3 regions of the Rhizobium sp. YAF28 genome follow, and region 2 is predicted to be linked to each of the others. Evidence: predicted binding sites of a transcription regulator. Region 2 holds the regulator's gene; each other region holds the start of a gene.
What was found. The regulator PhoB, encoded in region 2, activates phosphate uptake and scavenging genes when phosphate is short. The targets are predictions, from matches to a motif close to TGTCATNNANCTGTCAT.
Positions count from the first base shown of each region.

Region 1 (5,915 bases), on a different contig from region 2:
AGGTCAAGGTCGGCACTGACGATGACGAGAGCCGCATTCGGGCTGTGCGCGCCGCCGCGCCCGATTCCGCCATCATTCTCGATGCCAATGAAGGCTGGCCGGAAGACCGGCTGGAACATCACCTGCGCATCGCTGCCGAAGCCAATATCGCGCTGGTAGAGCAGCCGCTGCCGGCCGGACGCGACGACATGCTGGCCGAGATTGCCCGCCATGTACTCATCTGCGCCGATGAAAGCGTCCACCACACCGGCGACCTTGCCAGCCTTGCCGATCGTTACGACGCGATCAACATCAAGCTCGATAAAACCGGTGGCCTGACGGAAGCGCTGGAAATGAAGGAAGAAGCACAACGGCTTGGCTTCTCGATCATGATCGGCTGCATGGTCGGCACATCGCTGGCGATGGCGCCTGCCGTGCTTTTGGCGCAGGATGCCGATTTCGTCGACCTCGACGGTCCGCTGCTGCTTGCCCGCGACCGCGAGCCCGGCCTGAATTATGCCGGCTCTCTCGTATTTCCGCCGGAAGCCAGCCTCTGGGGCTGAAGGTAATAGGCGATGATGACGAGGGCGAGCCCAAAGGCGGCGACACAGGCCATGACATAATAGCTGTCGAGGCCGAGCGCGGAATAGATATAGCCCGAAGCGATCGTCATAAGGCCCGAGGCCATGCCGATATAGAAGAAATAGGCACCCTGGGCCGAGGCTTCCTGCGTCTCCTGCACCGTCGCGACGATGCGCCGTTGCACGCCGGTATGCACGAAAGCATAGGTGAAGCCGTGCAGGCATTGCAGCATGAAGAAGCCGATAAAGCTGGTCTCCGTCGGGAAAAACACCCAGCGGCAGATGCTGACGGCGCAGCCGAAGCGGATCAGTGTCCAGGCATTGAAGCGGCGGTTGAGGCGCCGCGACAGGAAGAACACCGTCACCTCAGAGGCCACCCCCGCACTCCAGAGCATGCCAACTTCGGCGCCCGAAAAGCCGAGCTGGTGCCAGTAGATCGATGAAAAGGCGTTGAGCAGCGCATGGCTTGCCTGCTGGATCGAAACGCCGAGCAGCAAAAGCAGCAGATGCGGCTCGCGCAGCCCGCTGCCCGTAGTCGCCGGAAGATTGATCGGCTGGCCGCGCCGCCGTGTCGGCCCGATACGGGGACAGAAGACCGCCATCGTAATCGTCAGCACGAAGCCGAAGATCATCACGGGCAGCACCATGCCGCCACCCCGGCGCCCGACCAGCTCGCCGCCGGTGAGCGTCGAAATAATGAAAGCGATCGAGCCCCAGACGCGCATGGAGCCGTAATCAAGCCCCCAGCGGCGCACACCCGAAATCACGATCGATTCGACGACGGGCACATAAGGGGCGAAGGTCGCGCCCTGTAGCGCAAAGACGATCAGCACCGGCCAGAAATTGCTTGTCCAGTAGAGCGCAATCGCCGTCAGCAGCGAGAGGATGCCCGACCATAGGAGCACATGCGCCCGCTCCTGCATGCGGTCGGCAAAGACCGCCACGATCGGCGCCACGAGAACGCGCACCACCATCGGTACGGCGAGGATCGTGCCGATCTGATGATCGTTGAACTGATGAGTCGCAAGCCAGACGGGGAAGAAGGGCAGGACGATACCGTTGACCAACAGCGGCGCACTGTAACAAAGCGCGCTAAGCTGCCGGAAGCGCGGCGGCGCTCCCTCACCCATCGAGGGATTTTGTGCGGGAATCATGATGGACCTGAAGGAAACTGTGCGTTGCCTAACACATCCCATCAAACACGACTATGGCGAGAAATAGCCCGATCGAAACGATACGGATATAAATCGAAACGATTTAAAAAATAAATAGGGCCTGTCGCCTGATGGCAACGGCTAAATTCATGATGCACCGGCGGAGACCGCCGATGCGGTACGCACACATTATTCAGGCAGCCTGCGGGGCGAGATCGCCCTCTTCCAGCAATTCGACCGATGTCAGTGCTGGCACGTTGCTGGTCAGCGCACGCCAGGTGATGAGTTCGAACGTGCCGTCTTCATGCTCGACGATCGCCGTGCAGCTTTCGACCCAGTCGCCGGTATTGATGTAGCGGATGCCGTCCATATCCTCGATCACGGCGTGATGGATATGGCCACAGATGACGCCGTCGGCGCCGCTCTTGCGGGCTTCCTCGGCAACCACACGCTGGAACTCGCCGATGAAGTTGACGGCGTGTTTAACCTGCAGCTTGGCCCAGGCCGAGAAGGACCAGTAGGGCATGCCGAGGTGGCGGCGGACCGCTGCGAGCACGATGTTGATGCGGATCGCCGTGTCGTAGGCCCAGTCGCCGAGATAGGCGAGCAGACGAGCGTTGCGCACGACGACGTCGAATTCGTCGCCATGCAGGATCAGGTACTTCTTGCCGTCGGCGCCGTCATGGATGATGCGCTCGACGACCTCGATGCCGCCGAAATGCATGCCCGGAAAGGCGCGCAGGAATTCGTCGTGATTGCCGGGAATATAGACGACGCGCGTACCCTTGCGCGCCTTGCGCAGGAGCTTCTGGACCACGTCGTTGCAGACCTGCGGCCAGTACCAGCTGCGCTTCAGGCGCCAGCCATCGACGATATCACCGACGAGGTAGATCGTGTCTGCCTCGTGGTATTTCAGGAAATCCAGCAGGAAATCCGCCTTGGCGGCTTTCGAGCCGAGATGCACATCGGAAATGAAGAGGGTGCGGAAGCGCCGAGGTTCCATCATGTCTGTCACAAGCCTTTCCGCTCGTGTCCCATCGTTCTTCGTCTGGTCTTCCAAAATCAGACTCGTGTATCAGGAAGATGACAAACCGCAGGAAAGGCCTGCAAAGCCGTTCAATCCACCGGCCAATGTCAGCTCCCCGTTACCATCAGGTCAAAAAGTTCAGCTGCGGCTATTTCCGTACTGTTCCGACCGGTCGATTGATGTATGGAGGAGTCTTCAAAAGACTTCGAACAACGCTGGAGGCGGCGATGGATCACCAGGAAAAATCCAAATCGGAAAAGAATTTGACGGGCGGCAGCCTCGACGAGCAGGCGCTTTTCTTCCACCGCTATCCACGCCCCGGCAAGCTGGAAATCCAGGCGACCAAGCCGCTCGGCAACCAGCGCGATCTGGCGCTCGCCTATTCTCCGGGTGTCGCCGCTCCCTGCCTCGCCATCCGTGACAATCCGGAGCAGGCTGCCGACTATACGTCCCGCGCCAATCTCGTTGCCGTCATCTCCAACGGCACCGCCGTGCTCGGCCTCGGCAACATCGGCCCGCTCGCCTCCAAGCCGGTCATGGAAGGCAAGGCCGTCCTCTTCAAGAAGTTTGCCGGCATCGACGTCTTCGATATCGAAGTGGATGCGCCAGATGTCGATCAGATGGTCGCTACCGTCGCCTCGCTCGAGCCGACCTTTGGCGGCATCAACCTTGAAGACATCAAGGCCCCGGAATGCTTCCGCATCGAGAAGCAGCTGCGCGAAAAGATGAAGATCCCGGTCTTCCACGATGACCAGCACGGCACCGCAATTATCGTCGCAGCCGCCATCCTCAACGGCCTGGAACTCGCCGGCAAGAAGATCGATGAGGTCAAGATCGTCGCGTCAGGCGCCGGTGCGGCAGCCCTTGCCTGTCTCAACCTGCTGGTGACGCTCGGTGCCAAGCGCGAAAACATCTGGGTCCACGATCTAGAAGGCCTCGTCTATGAAGGCCGCGTCGAGCTGATGGACGAGTGGAAGGCGATCTACGCCCAGAAGAGCGACACGCGCACGCTCGCCGAAAATATCGGCGGCGCTGATGTCTTCCTCGGCCTCTCCGCCGCCGGCGTCCTGAAGCCGGAACTGCTGGCGCAGATGGCCGAAAAGCCGCTCATCATGGCGCTTGCCAACCCGACGCCGGAAATCATGCCGGACCTCGCCCGCGCTGCCCGCCCGGATGCGATGATCTGCACCGGCCGCTCGGACTTCCCGAACCAGGTCAACAACGTCCTCTGCTTCCCCTATATTTTCAGGGGTGCGCTGGACTGTGGCGCCGAGACGATCAACGAGGAAATGAAGATGGCGGCCGTGCGCGCCATCGCGGCCCTCGCCCGCGAGGAGCCGTCGGACGTTGCTGCCCGCGCCTATTCCGGTGAAACCCCGGTCTTCGGCCCCGACTATCTCATCCCCTCGCCCTTCGACCCGCGCCTCATCCTTCGCATCGCGCCTGCTGTCGCAAAGGCTGCTGCCGAAAGCGGCGTCGCCCGTCGGCCGATCACCGATTTCGATGTCTATCTCGACCATCTGAACCGCTTCGTCTTCCGCTCCGGCTTCATCATGAAGCCGATCTTCACGGCGGCAAAGACGGCAGAGCGCAAGCGCGTCGTCTTCTCGGAAGGTGAAGACGAGCGCGTGCTGCGCGCCGCCCAGGTCCTGATCGAAGAAGGCATTGCCGAGCCGATCATCATCGGCCGCCCGCAGGTCATCGAAACGCGCCTGAAGCGTTACGGCCTGCGCATCCGCCCTCTGTCGGATTTCGAGGTCATCAACCCCGAGGACGATCCGCGCTTCCGCGAATATGTCGATCTCTATCTGCAGCTGGTCGGTCGCCGCGGCGTCATCCCGGAGGCAGCGCGCACCATCGTTCGTACCAACACGACCGTCATCGGTGCCCTGGCGCTGAAGCGCGGCGAAGCCGATGCCCTGATCTGCGGCCTCGAAGGGCGTTACGAGAAACACCTCCGCGACGTGCGCCAGATCATCGGCAAGCGCCCGAATGTGCGCGACTTTTCCGCGCTCAGCCTGTTGATCTCGCAGCGCGGCGCGACCTTCTTCACCGACACCTATGTGACCTTCAATCCGACGGCCGAGGAAATCGCCGAGGCGACAGTGCTGGCAGCTGAGGAAATCAAGCGCTTCGGCATCACCCCCCGCGCTGCCCTCGTCTCCCATTCGAACTTCGGCTCGCGCGAATCCGAAAGCGCCACCAAGATGCGCAATGCGCTGCAACTGGTGCGTGAAGCGGCTCCTGATCTCGAGGTCGACGGCGAAATGCACGGCGAAAGCGCGATCTCTGAGGAGCTGCGCCGCCGCGTCATGCCACACACGACGCTGCATGACGAAGCCAACCTGCTGGTCTTCCCGAACCTCGATGCGGCCAACATCACGCTCGGCGTCGTCAAGTCGATGACCGACGGCCTGCATGTCGGCCCGATCCTGCTCGGCACCGCAATGCCGGCCCATATCCTGGCGCCGTCCGTCACGTCTCGCGGCGTGGTCAACATGGCAGCCCTTGCTGTTGTCGAGGCATCGCAGCCGGCGTAAGCCGCGCTGCGGCCGTCTGCGAAGCGACGGCCGTTGGCTTCCGGCATATCAGGCACGCCGTATGGATCGGCGTCCCTGATCCGACAGCTCGTCGGCGCGTTCGTTACCTTCAATGCCGGAATGGCCCTTGCACCAGGCAATCGCTATCAATGGATTCTGGGATAGCGCGATATCGACGGCTTTCCAGAGTTCCGCATCCGAGATCGCCCGGTTTCTGGCCTTGCCACCTGGGTTGCTTTTCTTCCAGCCATTGTTCCTCCAGATAGGACGCCAGCTGTTGCAGCCGTCTACGGCGTAGACGGAATCGGACCAGATGACCGCTGCCACGCCCTCTGCTGTGCGGCTGATCCAGATTGCCGCCTCGAGCACTGCAGTCAGTTCCATCGCATTGTTGGCGGAATCTTCTACGCCGCCGAAACCGGACGCGATTTCCACGCCATCGCGGTAGGCGACGAAGGCCCACCCGCCGTGCCGCGTACCGGGCTCATAACAACCGTCCACGAAAACGTGAAGGCCGTGTCGGGGTTCCGGTTTTACCGGTGTCGTTGAGAGAGAACGAATCTCGTCGGAAATTCCTGTCATATCAGCCGTTTAGATATCAGCGGGCTCCCGCGTAGCTGCGGGAGAGATGGGA
Region 1 covers NZ_JBFRCX010000001.1:624,670-630,584, reverse strand. The annotation lists gene dgcA (N-acetyl-D-Glu racemase DgcA) at 1-542, shown strand, start outside; gene AB4Z13_RS03315 (MFS transporter) at 494-1,714, opposite strand; gene AB4Z13_RS03310 (UDP-2,3-diacylglucosamine diphosphatase) at 1,908-2,720, opposite strand; gene AB4Z13_RS03305 (NADP-dependent malic enzyme) at 2,969-5,281, shown strand; gene AB4Z13_RS03300 (ribonuclease H family protein) at 5,330-5,863, opposite strand.
Region 1: the regulator PhoB is predicted to act here: its motif matches at 2,787-2,803, upstream of AB4Z13_RS03310 (UDP-2,3-diacylglucosamine diphosphatase).

Region 2 (5,915 bases):
GAGCTGAAGGCGAGCGGTGCTCTCCACAAGACGTTCAACACCGGCCTCTTCGTCAACGGCAATTCCAGCCGTCCGGAAGCCGCAGGTCTCGGCGTCGCCCTCATCGGCTCGCTCTACCTGATGCTGATCGTTCTCGTGCTTTCGCTGCCGATCGGCGTCGCTGCCTCGATTTACCTTGAGGAATTCGCGCCGAAGAACAAGCTGACGGACCTGATCGAGGTCAATATCAACAACCTCGCCGCCGTCCCGTCGATCGTCTACGGTCTGCTCGGCCTGTCGGTCTTCATCAACTTCGCCGGCCTGCCGCGTTCGGCACCGCTGGTCGGCGGCCTGGTGCTGACGCTGATGACGCTGCCGACGATCATCATCGCCACGCGTGCAGCGCTCCGTGCCGTGCCGCCGTCGATCCGCGCGGCTGCCCTCGGCCTCGGCGCCTCGAAGATGCAGATGGTGTTTCACCACGTGCTGCCGCTTGCAATGCCCGGCATCCTGACCGGCACGATCATCGGCCTTGCCCACGCACTCGGCGAAACTGCGCCGCTGCTGCTGATCGGCATGGTCGCCTTCGTCGCCCAGGCGCCGAGCAGTCCACTCGATCCCTCCACGGCGCTTCCGGTTCAGGTCTACATGTGGGCCAACGAAGCCGAGCGCGCATTCGTGGAAAGAACCTCGGGTGCCATTATCGTCCTGCTCCTGTTCCTGATCGTCATGAACATGGGAGCTATCCTCTTGCGTCGTCGCTTTGAGCGCCGCTGGTAAACGGAGTAGAGATCATGAACATGTTGACGGAAGCTGCAGTTGAGAAGGCGCTGGACCAGAAAATGAGCAACGTCCCGTATAAGATGATCGGACAGGATGTCTCCGTTTATTACGGCGAGAAGCGCGCGCTTTTCGATGTCAATCTGAACGTCCGCGAAAACACCGTGACCGCCCTGATCGGCCCGTCGGGCTGCGGCAAGTCCACCTTCCTGCGGTCGCTGAACCGCATGAACGACACGATCGATGGCTGCCGCGTCACCGGCAAGATCACGCTCGACAGCGACGATATCTACGATCCTGACATCGACGTCGTCGAACTCCGCGCCCGTGTCGGCATGGTGTTCCAGAAGCCGAATCCGTTCCCGAAAACAATCTATGAAAACGTCTCCTACGGACCGCGCATCCACGGCCTCGCCAAATCCAAGGCCGACCTGGACCAGATCGTCGAGACGAGCCTGCAGCGCGCCGGCCTCTGGAATGAGGTCAAGGATCGCGTGCATGAATCCGGCACCGGCCTTTCCGGCGGTCAGCAGCAGCGTCTGTGCATCGCACGCGCCGTTGCCGTCAGCCCGGAAGTCATCCTGATGGACGAGCCCTGCTCGGCGCTCGACCCGATCGCGACTGCCAAGGTCGAAGAGCTGATCCATGAGCTGCGTGAAAACTACACCATCGTCATCGTGACGCATTCCATGCAGCAGGCCGCGCGCGTATCACAGCGTACGGCCATGTTCCACCTCGGCAACCTGGTCGAGGAAAACGACACCGACAAGATGTTCACCAATCCCGACGATCCGCGCACCCAGGACTATATCATGGGCCGGTTCGGCTGATTTTGGCGATGTGAAGCCTTCCCGATTTTCGAGGACAAAGCCCCATGGCATCGACACATATTTTTTCCGCTTACGATGACGATCTGAAATTCCTGTCCCGGCGCATTTCCGAGATGGGTGGTCTTGCCGAACAGATGGTCGGCGAGGCCGTCCGTGCGCTGGTCAACGGCGACACTGCGCTCGCCCAGAAGGTCATTTCCGACGACGTGATCCTTGATCACGCGGAACGCGAAATCAACGACAAGGCGATCGTCACGATCGCCCGTCGCCAGCCGATGGCCTCCGACCTTCGCGAGATCATGGGTTCGATCCGCATCGCCGCCGACCTCGAGCGTGTCGGCGACCTCGGCAAGAACACCGCAAAGCGCGTCATCGCCGTCCAGAGCACCGGCGTTCCGCGCAAGCTCGCCCGCGGTCTCGAGCATCTCTCCGAACTGGCGCTCGTCCAGCTCAAGGAAGTGCTCGACGTCTATACGACGCGTTCTGCGGACAAGGCCAAGTCCATCCGCGAGCGCGACGACGAGATCGACGCGATGTACACCTCGCTGTTCCGCGAACTCCTCACCTACATGATGGAAGATCCGCGCAACATCACGAGCTGCACGCATCTTCTCTTCTGCGCCAAGAACATCGAGCGCATCGGCGACCATGCGACCAACATCGCTGAGACGATCTATTACATGGCAACCGGCGCCCAGCCGGAGGGTGAGCGTCCGAAGGACGACAGCTCCAATACCGTCGGTGCGGTGACGGAGTAATCCGGACCTGCCAATTGCGTGCGCGCCCTGCGCTGGGGCGCGCAAAGGTCGCAGCCAATTCCAAGTTTCTGCATGGTCCGTTGCTTAAATCACCCCCGGTTTAAGGATCATGCATTAGGAGACTGACACGCATGATCCCAAGAGTTGCAGTTGTTGAAGATGAAGAGGCGCTGAGTGTGCTTCTCCGCTACAACCTCGAGGCTGAAGGTTTCGAGGTGGATACGATCCTCCGTGGCGACGAGGCCGAAATCCGGCTTCAGGAGCGCACGCCGGACCTGCTCATCCTTGACTGGATGCTGCCGGGCGTTTCCGGCATCGAACTCTGCCGCCGGCTGCGCATGCGGCCGGAGACCGAGCGCCTGCCGATCATCATGCTGACGGCACGCGGCGAAGAGAGCGAACGCGTTCGCGGTCTCTCGACCGGCGCGGACGACTATGTCGTCAAGCCCTTCTCCACGCCGGAACTCGTTGCCCGCGTCAAGGCGATGCTGCGACGCGCCCGTCCGGAGGTTCTCTCCACCGTTCTGAAGTGTGGTGATATCGAGCTCGATCGCGAAACCCATCGCGTTCATCGCAAGAGCCGCGAAGTGCGCCTCGGCCCGACCGAATTCCGCCTGCTCGAATTCCTGATGTCGTCGCCGGGCAGGGTCTTCTCCCGCTCGCAGCTTCTGGATGGCGTCTGGGGCCACGATATCTACGTGGACGAACGTACCGTCGACGTCCATGTCGGGCGCCTGCGTAAGGCGCTGAACTTCTCCAACATGCAGGATGTCATCCGCACCGTCCGCGGCGCGGGATATTCCATGGAAGCCTGATCCGAGTGATCGGAGGTCCAGACGGGTCGCTCGCTTGCCGGGCGGCCCGTTTGCTTATCTGGTGTCCTTCTGAAGAAACAGCGATGGGTAGGCCCGCCCTGTCCGTCGAGCTTGAAGCGACCTGTCTCGGCGAAGCACAGCTTCTTCTGGAAGCCGACACTAGGCGCCGAAAGCGAACTTCAAGAGGGTTTGCTTTCTACAGACGAATGCGTGCAAGAACTCGATCAAGAGCCTTTTGCAGAGCCACAGCGCCACCGAAATCGCGAAAGTCTTCGAGCACCTGTTCATTCAATCCGCCCTTGGTCGAATGCTCGCCGATGAGTTCATCAAAACTCGCGACAGGTTTCGAACGGGCAGCATGGGCGAGGCCGGAAAACAATTGACGGAGGTAGGCGTCGCCAGCCGTTCTCGAAAGCCCTTGGCTCTGCAGCCAGGTCGACGTCGCGTCCAGGATGCCGAAATAGGTGGCCATCAGGCAGCTCGCCACCGCGAGAAGTTCGAACTCAGGTCTGTTTTCAACCTGGATCGCCGTTCCGAGCGCCGAAAAGAGGGCGTGGGAAACCTCGTCGGGCGGGTAGATCGCAGTCGCGCCCTGAAGATCTGCGATGAACGGAAGTGGAATTGCCAGGCTCAGGCGAACTGGCTGATCGATCCACGCCAGCAGTTGATCCATTGGCGTGGCCGCGACGAAGCTGATGACATGGTGGCCCGGCCGAAATCGGAGCGAGCGGATGACCTCCTCGGCAATTTGCGGCCTCACCGCCACAAATACGAGATCGGATCGGTCGAGAACATCCTGGTTCCCCAAAGCGATCGACACATTCCGGTTTGCCGCCGCAAGGCGGGCGGCGACGCTTGCGCTGCGCGGTGACAGCACGATCGGTGTGTCGCGAAACGCTGTCTTGCCCAATCCGGTGACGACGGCCTCGGTAATCGTGCCCGTCCCGACGAACCCCATTGTCATCCGCTTTGGATCGATCTCCATTGGCACCCCTGACCGACTGTTTGCGCCGTGCTACTCCACGAGAATACCGCATCTGCATCAGAAAATCGCGTTACAGCGCCATGACCACCGTTCCATGCCAGCCTGGGGCTGAAACACATCGGTGGTGTTGGCCACGTAACTTCGCATTGTCAGGCATGGTGAACGACCGGCAGAGATCGGCCTCCGGCAGATAGTCGTGGTCAGGAGCGGTTTTCCAGTCCTCCTGTGCCGGCTAAAAAAATCACCCCTCCGCGCATAGGCGAGGAGGGGTGATGGTACGTTGCGTCTGTTGGAAGATCGCGGGTCAGGCGACCCGGACAGCCTTGCGGCGTTCGCTGACCGGCTGGTAGGCGAGGCGCTGGTGATAGTTGCAATAGGGCGAGGAATCCGGGGAGTCGCAGCCGCAGAAGTAGAAGTCGTCCTTCAGCGGATCGCCGACCGGCCACTTGCAGGTGCGCTCCGTCAGTTCCGTCAGGCCAAGGCGGCGTGAAATCGGCACGACCACATTCTTGGCCGGCACGTATTCCATTTCCTCGACCGTTTCGATCTCGATCTCTTCCTTCAGCATCGTTGCGCCCTGCTGGCGGGTAACGGTGCGGGTGGTGATGCGAGACGCATAGTTCGGGGCGCGCGGAGCCGACGTATTGCGCTTCGTTGCGCGCGCAGCGGTTGCCGTGCCGCCGGCCTTGGCGCGGCCGGGAAGACTGAGCCGGTGAACCTTGCCGATAACAGCGTTTCTACTCACTCCGCCAAGCTGCGCAGCGATCTGGCTGGCGCTCAGCCCCTCTGACCAAAGCTTCTTGAGCTTCTCGACACGCTCGTCTGTCCAGTTCATTGCCCTGTCTCCACCTTTCGCGTTGGTGATGGCAGAATCCCTCACCGTTGCCTCGGAAGTCTCCGAAGCAAGAAACGCCTGATCAATTTTGGTGACTAGTTCCGCCGCATGCAGTCTAGTAATTGAACTTTAACCTAGTGTGAGCCTGACTCTGTGACAAGAGTCGCGTGAATCCGATGAATCCGAATTCGGGGTTTTCCCCAACTTGCTTCCCCGGAGAGTCATTTCTGCAACATTAGCTGTTGATAGACCTGCAAGTCTGATTTGAGGCTTGACGCATGTGCTAAATCCTCAGTTTTGTTGACATTGCAGTGCGAAAAGTAAATAGTGCTTCCTGCCGCCGCAAGGCGGCATTTTTGATTTTTCGGGCCTGGTTTTCTTAGCCGGAGTCCGTTGCCTTAGAGCCTGACCAGGAGATTGCGCCATGGCTGAAGCCTCGCCGCTTTATGATACCTATTCTCGTGCCCCGCTGCGGTTCGAGCGAGGCGAGGGCGTGTGGCTGATCACCGAAACGGGCGAGCGATATCTGGATTTCGGCGCGGGCGTTGCCGTTACCTCCGTGGGGCATGGCAATCCGCACGTTGTGGCCGCTCTCAAGGATCAGGCCGACAAGGTCTGGCATCTCTCCAATATTTATGAAGTGCCGGGGCAGGAGAAGCTCGCCAAGCGTCTGACGGATGCCACTTTCGCCGACAAGGTGTTCTTCACCAATTCAGGCGCCGAGGCTCTCGAATGCGCCATCAAGACTGCGCGCCGCTATCAGTTCTCCAAGGGGCATCCGGAGCGCTTCCACATCATCACCTTCGATGGCGCCTTCCACGGCCGTACGCTGGCGACCATCGCCGCCGGCGGCCAGGAGAAATATCTCGAAGGTTTCGGCCCGAAGACCCCTGGTTTCGATCAGGTGCCCTTTGGCGATGTCGAGGCTGTCCG
Region 2 covers NZ_JBFRCX010000004.1:326,676-332,590, forward strand. The annotation lists gene pstA (phosphate ABC transporter permease PstA) at 1-759, shown strand, start outside; gene pstB (phosphate ABC transporter ATP-binding protein PstB) at 774-1,589, shown strand; gene phoU (phosphate signaling complex protein PhoU) at 1,634-2,347, shown strand; gene phoB (phosphate regulon transcriptional regulator PhoB) at 2,479-3,162, shown strand; gene AB4Z13_RS11665 (pyrroline-5-carboxylate reductase) at 3,359-4,147, opposite strand; gene AB4Z13_RS11670 (GcrA family cell cycle regulator) at 4,452-4,982, opposite strand; gene AB4Z13_RS11675 (aspartate aminotransferase family protein) at 5,407-5,915, shown strand, end outside.

Region 3 (5,915 bases), on a different contig from region 2:
ATCGCGCGGCTTTCCGAGCGCACCTCGCCGCTGACGGAGGGCTTTGCGGGCTTTGCCGTCGCGAGCGTGCTTGCCTATGCCGCCTATCGCTCGATCTATCAGGGCGTGCCGCCGGGCGCCTTCTTCTCCTTCGTCACGGCACTGCTGCTCGCTTACGATCCGGCCCGACGTCTTGCCCGCCTGCAGGTGCAGATGGAGCGCGCCGTCGTCAACGCCCGGATGATCTACGAGTTGCTCGACATGGAAACGCGCCAGCGCGACCTGCCGGATGCCAAGCCACTTGTTGTCACCGAAGCAAAGATCGAATTCCGCAACGTCTCCTTTGCCTATGGCAATGAAAGCGTGCTTGACGGCGTGACGCTGACGGCCGAGGGCGGCAAGACGACGGCGCTCGTCGGTCCGTCCGGCGCCGGTAAGTCCACCGTCATCAGCCTCATTCCGCGCTTCTACGATCCGAAGGGCGGCGAGATCTTGATCGACGGACAGGATATCGCCCATATCACCAAGCGTTCGCTGCGCCAGCAGCTCGCCTATGTCTCGCAGCAGCCTTACCTCTTTGAAGGCACGATCCGCGACAATATCCGTTACGGCCGTCCGGAAGCCACGGACGAGGATATCGAGAAGGCAGCGCGGCTTGCCTATGCGCATGACTTCATCGTCGCGCAGTCACAGGGCTATGATACGCCCGTCGGCGAAAACGGCGTGACATTGTCCGGCGGCCAGCGCCAGCGGCTGTCGATCGCCCGCGCTTTGGTGCGCAACGCGCCGATCCTGCTTCTCGACGAGGCGACCTCGGCGCTCGATACGGAATCGGAAGCAGCCGTGCAGAAGGCGCTCGACGAAGCCATGACCGGCCGCACCGTCGTCGTTATCGCCCACCGGCTTTCGACCGTGGTGCGCGCCGACAAGATCATCGTGATGCAGCAGGGCCGCGTCGTCGAAGAAGGCAATCACGAGACGCTTGCGAAGGTCAGCGACGGACTTTACGCTCGCCTCAACAATCTGCAGAGGCCTTCGGCTTCTGATTCATACTGATCGGGATGACGGACTGACATGAGCGACGCTGCGATGAAACTGGTTGTGGTCGGAGCGGCAGGGCGCATGGGACAGACGCTCATCCGTCTCATCCATTCCATCGACGGCGCAACACTGCATGCAGCGGTCGCGCGGCCGGGCTCGCCCTTCGTCGGCAAGGATGCTGGTGAAATCGCCGGTCTTGGTGCCAACGGCATCATCATCGGCGACGATCCGCTGGCGGCCTTCCTGCATGCCGAGGGCGTGTTGGACTTCACCTCGCCCGCCGGCTCCATCGAATTTGCCGGTCTTGCCGCGCAGGCACGCATCGTCCACGTGGTCGGAACGACCGGCTGCTCCGACGAGGACAATGTCAGGATTGCCGCTGCCGCGCGCCATGCGCGCGTGGTCAAGTCGGGCAATATGAGCCTCGGCGTCAACCTGCTCAGCGTTCTCGTGCAGCAGGCAGCACAAGCGCTCGATCCCGCCGACTGGGATATCGAAGTTCTCGAAATGCATCACAAGCGCAAGGTCGACGCACCATCGGGCACGGCGCTGCTCTTGGGCGAGGCAGCGGCAAAGGGCCGCGCTGTCGATCTTGCCGCAAAATCGGTGCGCGTGCGCGACGGCCATACGGGCGCGCGGGAGGCGGGTGCGATCGGCTTTGCGACGCTGCGCGGCGGCTCCGTCATCGGCGAGCATTCGGTGCTCTTTGCCGGCGAAGGCGAAACCGTCACCCTATCGCACAGCGCAACCGACCGTTCGATTTTCGCGCGTGGCGCCATCAAGGCAGCACTCTGGGCGCGCGACAAGAAACCGGGGCTCTATTCCATGCTCGATGTTCTCGGGCTTTCTTCCCATTGATCATTTCTAGGAGGCATTTTTCATGAGCGGTACCCTCGTCCTCGTTCGCCACGGCCAGAGCGACTGGAATCTCAAAAATCTCTTCACCGGCTGGAAGGATCCTGATCTGACCGAACTCGGCATCCAGGAAGCCAATACCGGCGGTGAGGCACTTGCCGACTATGGCATCAAATTCGACATCGCCTTCACATCCGTGCTGGTCCGCGCTCAGCACACGCTGACGCTGATCCTCGACAAGGTCGGCCAGCCGGACCTCGAGACGATCCGCGACCAGGCGCTCAACGAGCGCGACTATGGCGATCTCTCCGGTCTCAACAAGGACGATGCCCGCGCCAAGTGGGGCGAGGAGCAGGTGCATATCTGGCGCCGCTCCTACGACGTTCCGCCTCCGGGCGGCGAAAGCCTGCGCGACACCGGCGCCCGCGTCTGGCCTTACTATCTGACGGAAATCCTTCCGCGCGTCCTGCGCGGCGAAAAGGTGCTGGTTGCCGCGCACGGCAATTCGCTGCGCTCGCTGGTCATGGTTCTCGACAAGCTCAGCCGCGAACAGGTTCTGTCGCTCAATCTGGCGACCGGCGTGCCGATGGTCTACAAGCTGAAGGCAGATTCCACCGTCGCTTCCAAGGAAGTGCTCGGCGACATGTCGAACGCGCACTGATCGCAATCAGACACGGATAAAGCTGGAGGCCGGGCTCATGCCCGGCCTTTTCAGTTTTACCGTTTTCAGTTTTCGATGGTGAATTGGACGCGGTCGGCAGCAAAACGGCTGATCGAATATTGCACCGGCACGCCCTCCAGATCGGTGTTCATCGCCTTGGTGATCAGCAGGACGGCGCCCGGCGTCAGCTCAAGATCGGCAATATCGCCGGAATCGGCGTGAGCGGCGGTGATCTCCGTCGTGGCGCGCACATAGTCCGACAGGCCGAGCACCGCAAAAGCCTTGGTGATGGACTCCGTCTTCCGGTAGGCCTCGCCGATGCCGGCAAAGCGTGCGGCCGGGAACCAGCTCGTCCCACGCGAGACAGGCCGCTTATCCGCCTCCCGCACCGTTTCCAGCCGGATCACGGGCATGCCCTGTTCGATCTGCAACCAGCGAGCCACCTCAGAATTCGCCGCCTCTTCCGCGTGGCCAAGCAGGAGAGCGCGGGTTTCTCGCGCCTGATCTCTGATACCGTCGGTGAAACGGGTACGGCGGCTGATCGGAAAATTCAGGCGCTCCTTACGCTCGATCAGCGTGCCGCGGCCCTGCACCGCACGCACGATGCCTTCCTGCGCCAATGCAGCCAGCGCGCTGCGGACCGTGTGCCTGTTGACGCCGAACTGCAGCGCCAGAACGGTTTCCGGCGGCACCATGCCCGTTTCGTCATAGGCGCCGCTGCTGATCGCCTCGCGGATCCTGTCTGCAATCTGCCGCCAGAGCGCCACTCCGGTCTGCCGCTGCACCTGCTTCAGTCCTGCCATTCCACCCCTGCCCTCATCATTTTCTGGCCAGCTCATTTTCGGGCGTGCCGTGTCACACGCTTGTCACGTCATCGATTTAGGGATAGGTATAGCTTGTATGGTTGTCTATATCAATAGACATTTCGAGGAAAAGATGATGACGGCAGCGGAGAAGACCGAAGCTGCGGCGCGGACGGATGACGGGCGTAAACGCACTGTCGATCTGCTCGCCCGGGCCGAGACACAGGAATTACTGGCAGCGTGGGATGGGCTTGCCGAAAAGCCGGCGGTGCAGCCGGTGCGCGGCCCCGAGACGGGCCTCGTCATGGTTCGCGGCCGCATTGGCGGCGGCGGGGCGCCCTTCAATCTCGGCGAAGTGACGGTGACGCGCGCAACGGTGCGCCTTGCCTCAGGTTCCGTCGGCCATGCCCAGGCGCTTGGCACCGACCGCGAGAAGGCGCGACTTTCCGCGATCTTCGATGCGCTCTGGCAGGAGGAAGCCACCAAGGGCTTCGTCGAAGAAAAGCTGCTTTTGCCGATCGCCCAGCGGATCGCCGATGACATCAATCGCAAGGCTGAGGAAACGGCCGCGACCCGCGTCGACTTCTTCACCATGGTGCGGGGAGACAACTGATGAGCCTCAAGACCGATGTTCTGACCGGCGGCTTCACCGAGCCGGTCTTCCAGGCCCAGAGCGTGTTCAAGATGCTGATGGACGGCATGGCCCGGCCCGGCACGATCCAGTCTGTCGCGCCCGACGTCGCGCCGCCCGCGCTGCTCGGCATCGCCGCCAGCGCAATCGGCCTGACGCTCTGTGACCACGATACCCCCGTCTGGCTTTCCGCGGGGCTCGCGAAGTCCGCAATTCCCGAATGGCTGAGCTTCCACACCGGCGCGCCGCTGACCGCCGAAAAGGCCGAAGCGCGTTTCGCCTTCATCGAAGCAGGCACGGCGCTTTCCACCTTCGGCCTCTTTGCCGCCGGTACACAGGAATACCCTGATCGTTCGACGACGGTCGTGATCGAACTTGCCGACCTCGAAGGCGGCCGCCGCCTGGCGCTGATGGGGCCGGGCATTCAGAGCGTGACCGAGATCGCGCCTGTCGGCCTGCCGGAGACTTTCCTGCGCCTCTGGACGGAAAACCGCGCGCTCTTTCCGCGCGGCGTCGACATCGTGCTGACGGCGGGCAAGCGTTTCCTCTGCCTGCCGCGCACCACCAAGATTACAGCAACGGAGATCTGAGCTCATGTATGTTGCCGTCAAGGGTGGCGAGGCCGCCATCGCCAATGCCCACCGCCTGCTCGCCGACCGCCGGCGCGGCGACCGCTCCGTGCCGGCGATCGGCATCGAGCAGATCGTCGAACAGCTGGCGCTCGCCGTCGACCGCGTCATGGCCGAAGCCTCGCTCTATGACCGCACGCTCGCCGCACTTGCCGTGCGCCAGTCGCGCGGCGACATGATCGAGGCGATCTTCCTGCTGCGCGCCTACCGCACGACGCTGCCGCGCTTCGGCTATTCCAGGCCGCTCAATACGGCCGGCATGCAGATCGAGCGCCGCATCTCCGCCACCTACAAGGATCTCCCGGGCGGCCAGCTGCTCGGCCCGACCTTCGACTATACGCACCGCCTGCTCGATCCCACGCTGCTTACTGACGAGACGGTGGAAGAGCCGGCACAGCGCGAGGCCGAAACCGGCCGCGTCATGCGCGTTTCCGAAATCCTCGGCCAGGAAGGGCTGATCGAAAACGATGGCGAGCTTCCCGAGGACCATGAGACGGGCGACCTGACGCGCGAGCCGATGGAATTTCCGATGACCCGCGATCTGCGCCTGCAGGCGCTTGCCCGCGGCGACGAAGGCTTCCTGCTGGCACTCGGCTATTCGACGCAGCGCGGTTACGGCCGCAACCACCCCTTCACCGGCGAGATCCGCATCGGCGAGGTCGAGGTGGAATTCGACGTGCCGGAGCTTGGCTTCACCGTCTCGCTCGGCACGATCCAGCTCACCGAATGCCAGATGGTCAACCAGTTCAAAGGTTCGGCCAAGGCTCCGCCGCAGTTCACCCGCGGCTACGGCCTCGTCTTCGGCCAGAGCGAGCGCAAGGCCATGGCCATGTCGCTGGTTGATCGCGCATTGCGGGCTGAAGAGCTCGGCGAGGACATTACCGCGCCGGCACAGGACGAGGAATTCGTCATTTCCCATTCCGACAATGTGCAGGCGACCGGCTTCGTCGAGCACCTGAAGCTTCCGCACTATGTGGACTTCCAGGCTGAACTTGACCTCGTCCGCCGCATGCGCCGCGAATTCGAAGCCGCCCGCAACAGCGGCGAGACCCAAAAGGAGGCCGCCGAATGAGTGATCTCGCCACCTACAATTTCGCCTATCTCGACGAACAAACCAAGCGCATGATCCGCCGGGCGATCCTGAAGGCGATCGCCATTCCCGGCTATCAGGTGCCCTTTGCTTCCCGCGAAATGCCGATGCCCTACGGCTGGGGCACCGGCGGTGTGCAGGTGACGGCCGCTATCATCGGACCTGACGACGTTCTCAAGGTCATCGACCAGGGTGCGGACGACACGACGAACGCCGTCTCCATCCG
Region 3 covers NZ_JBFRCX010000014.1:131,933-137,847, reverse strand. The annotation lists gene AB4Z13_RS27735 (ABC transporter ATP-binding protein) at 1-1,035, shown strand, start outside; gene dapB (4-hydroxy-tetrahydrodipicolinate reductase) at 1,054-1,878, shown strand; gene AB4Z13_RS27725 (2,3-bisphosphoglycerate-dependent phosphoglycerate mutase) at 1,901-2,536, shown strand; gene phnF (phosphonate metabolism transcriptional regulator PhnF) at 2,602-3,339, opposite strand; gene phnG (phosphonate C-P lyase system protein PhnG) at 3,476-3,952, shown strand; gene phnH (phosphonate C-P lyase system protein PhnH) at 3,952-4,560, shown strand; gene AB4Z13_RS27705 (carbon-phosphorus lyase complex subunit PhnI) at 4,565-5,671, shown strand; gene AB4Z13_RS27700 (alpha-D-ribose 1-methylphosphonate 5-phosphate C-P-lyase PhnJ) at 5,668-5,915, shown strand, end outside.
Region 3: the regulator PhoB is predicted to act here: its motif matches at 3,390-3,406, upstream of phnF (phosphonate metabolism transcriptional regulator PhnF).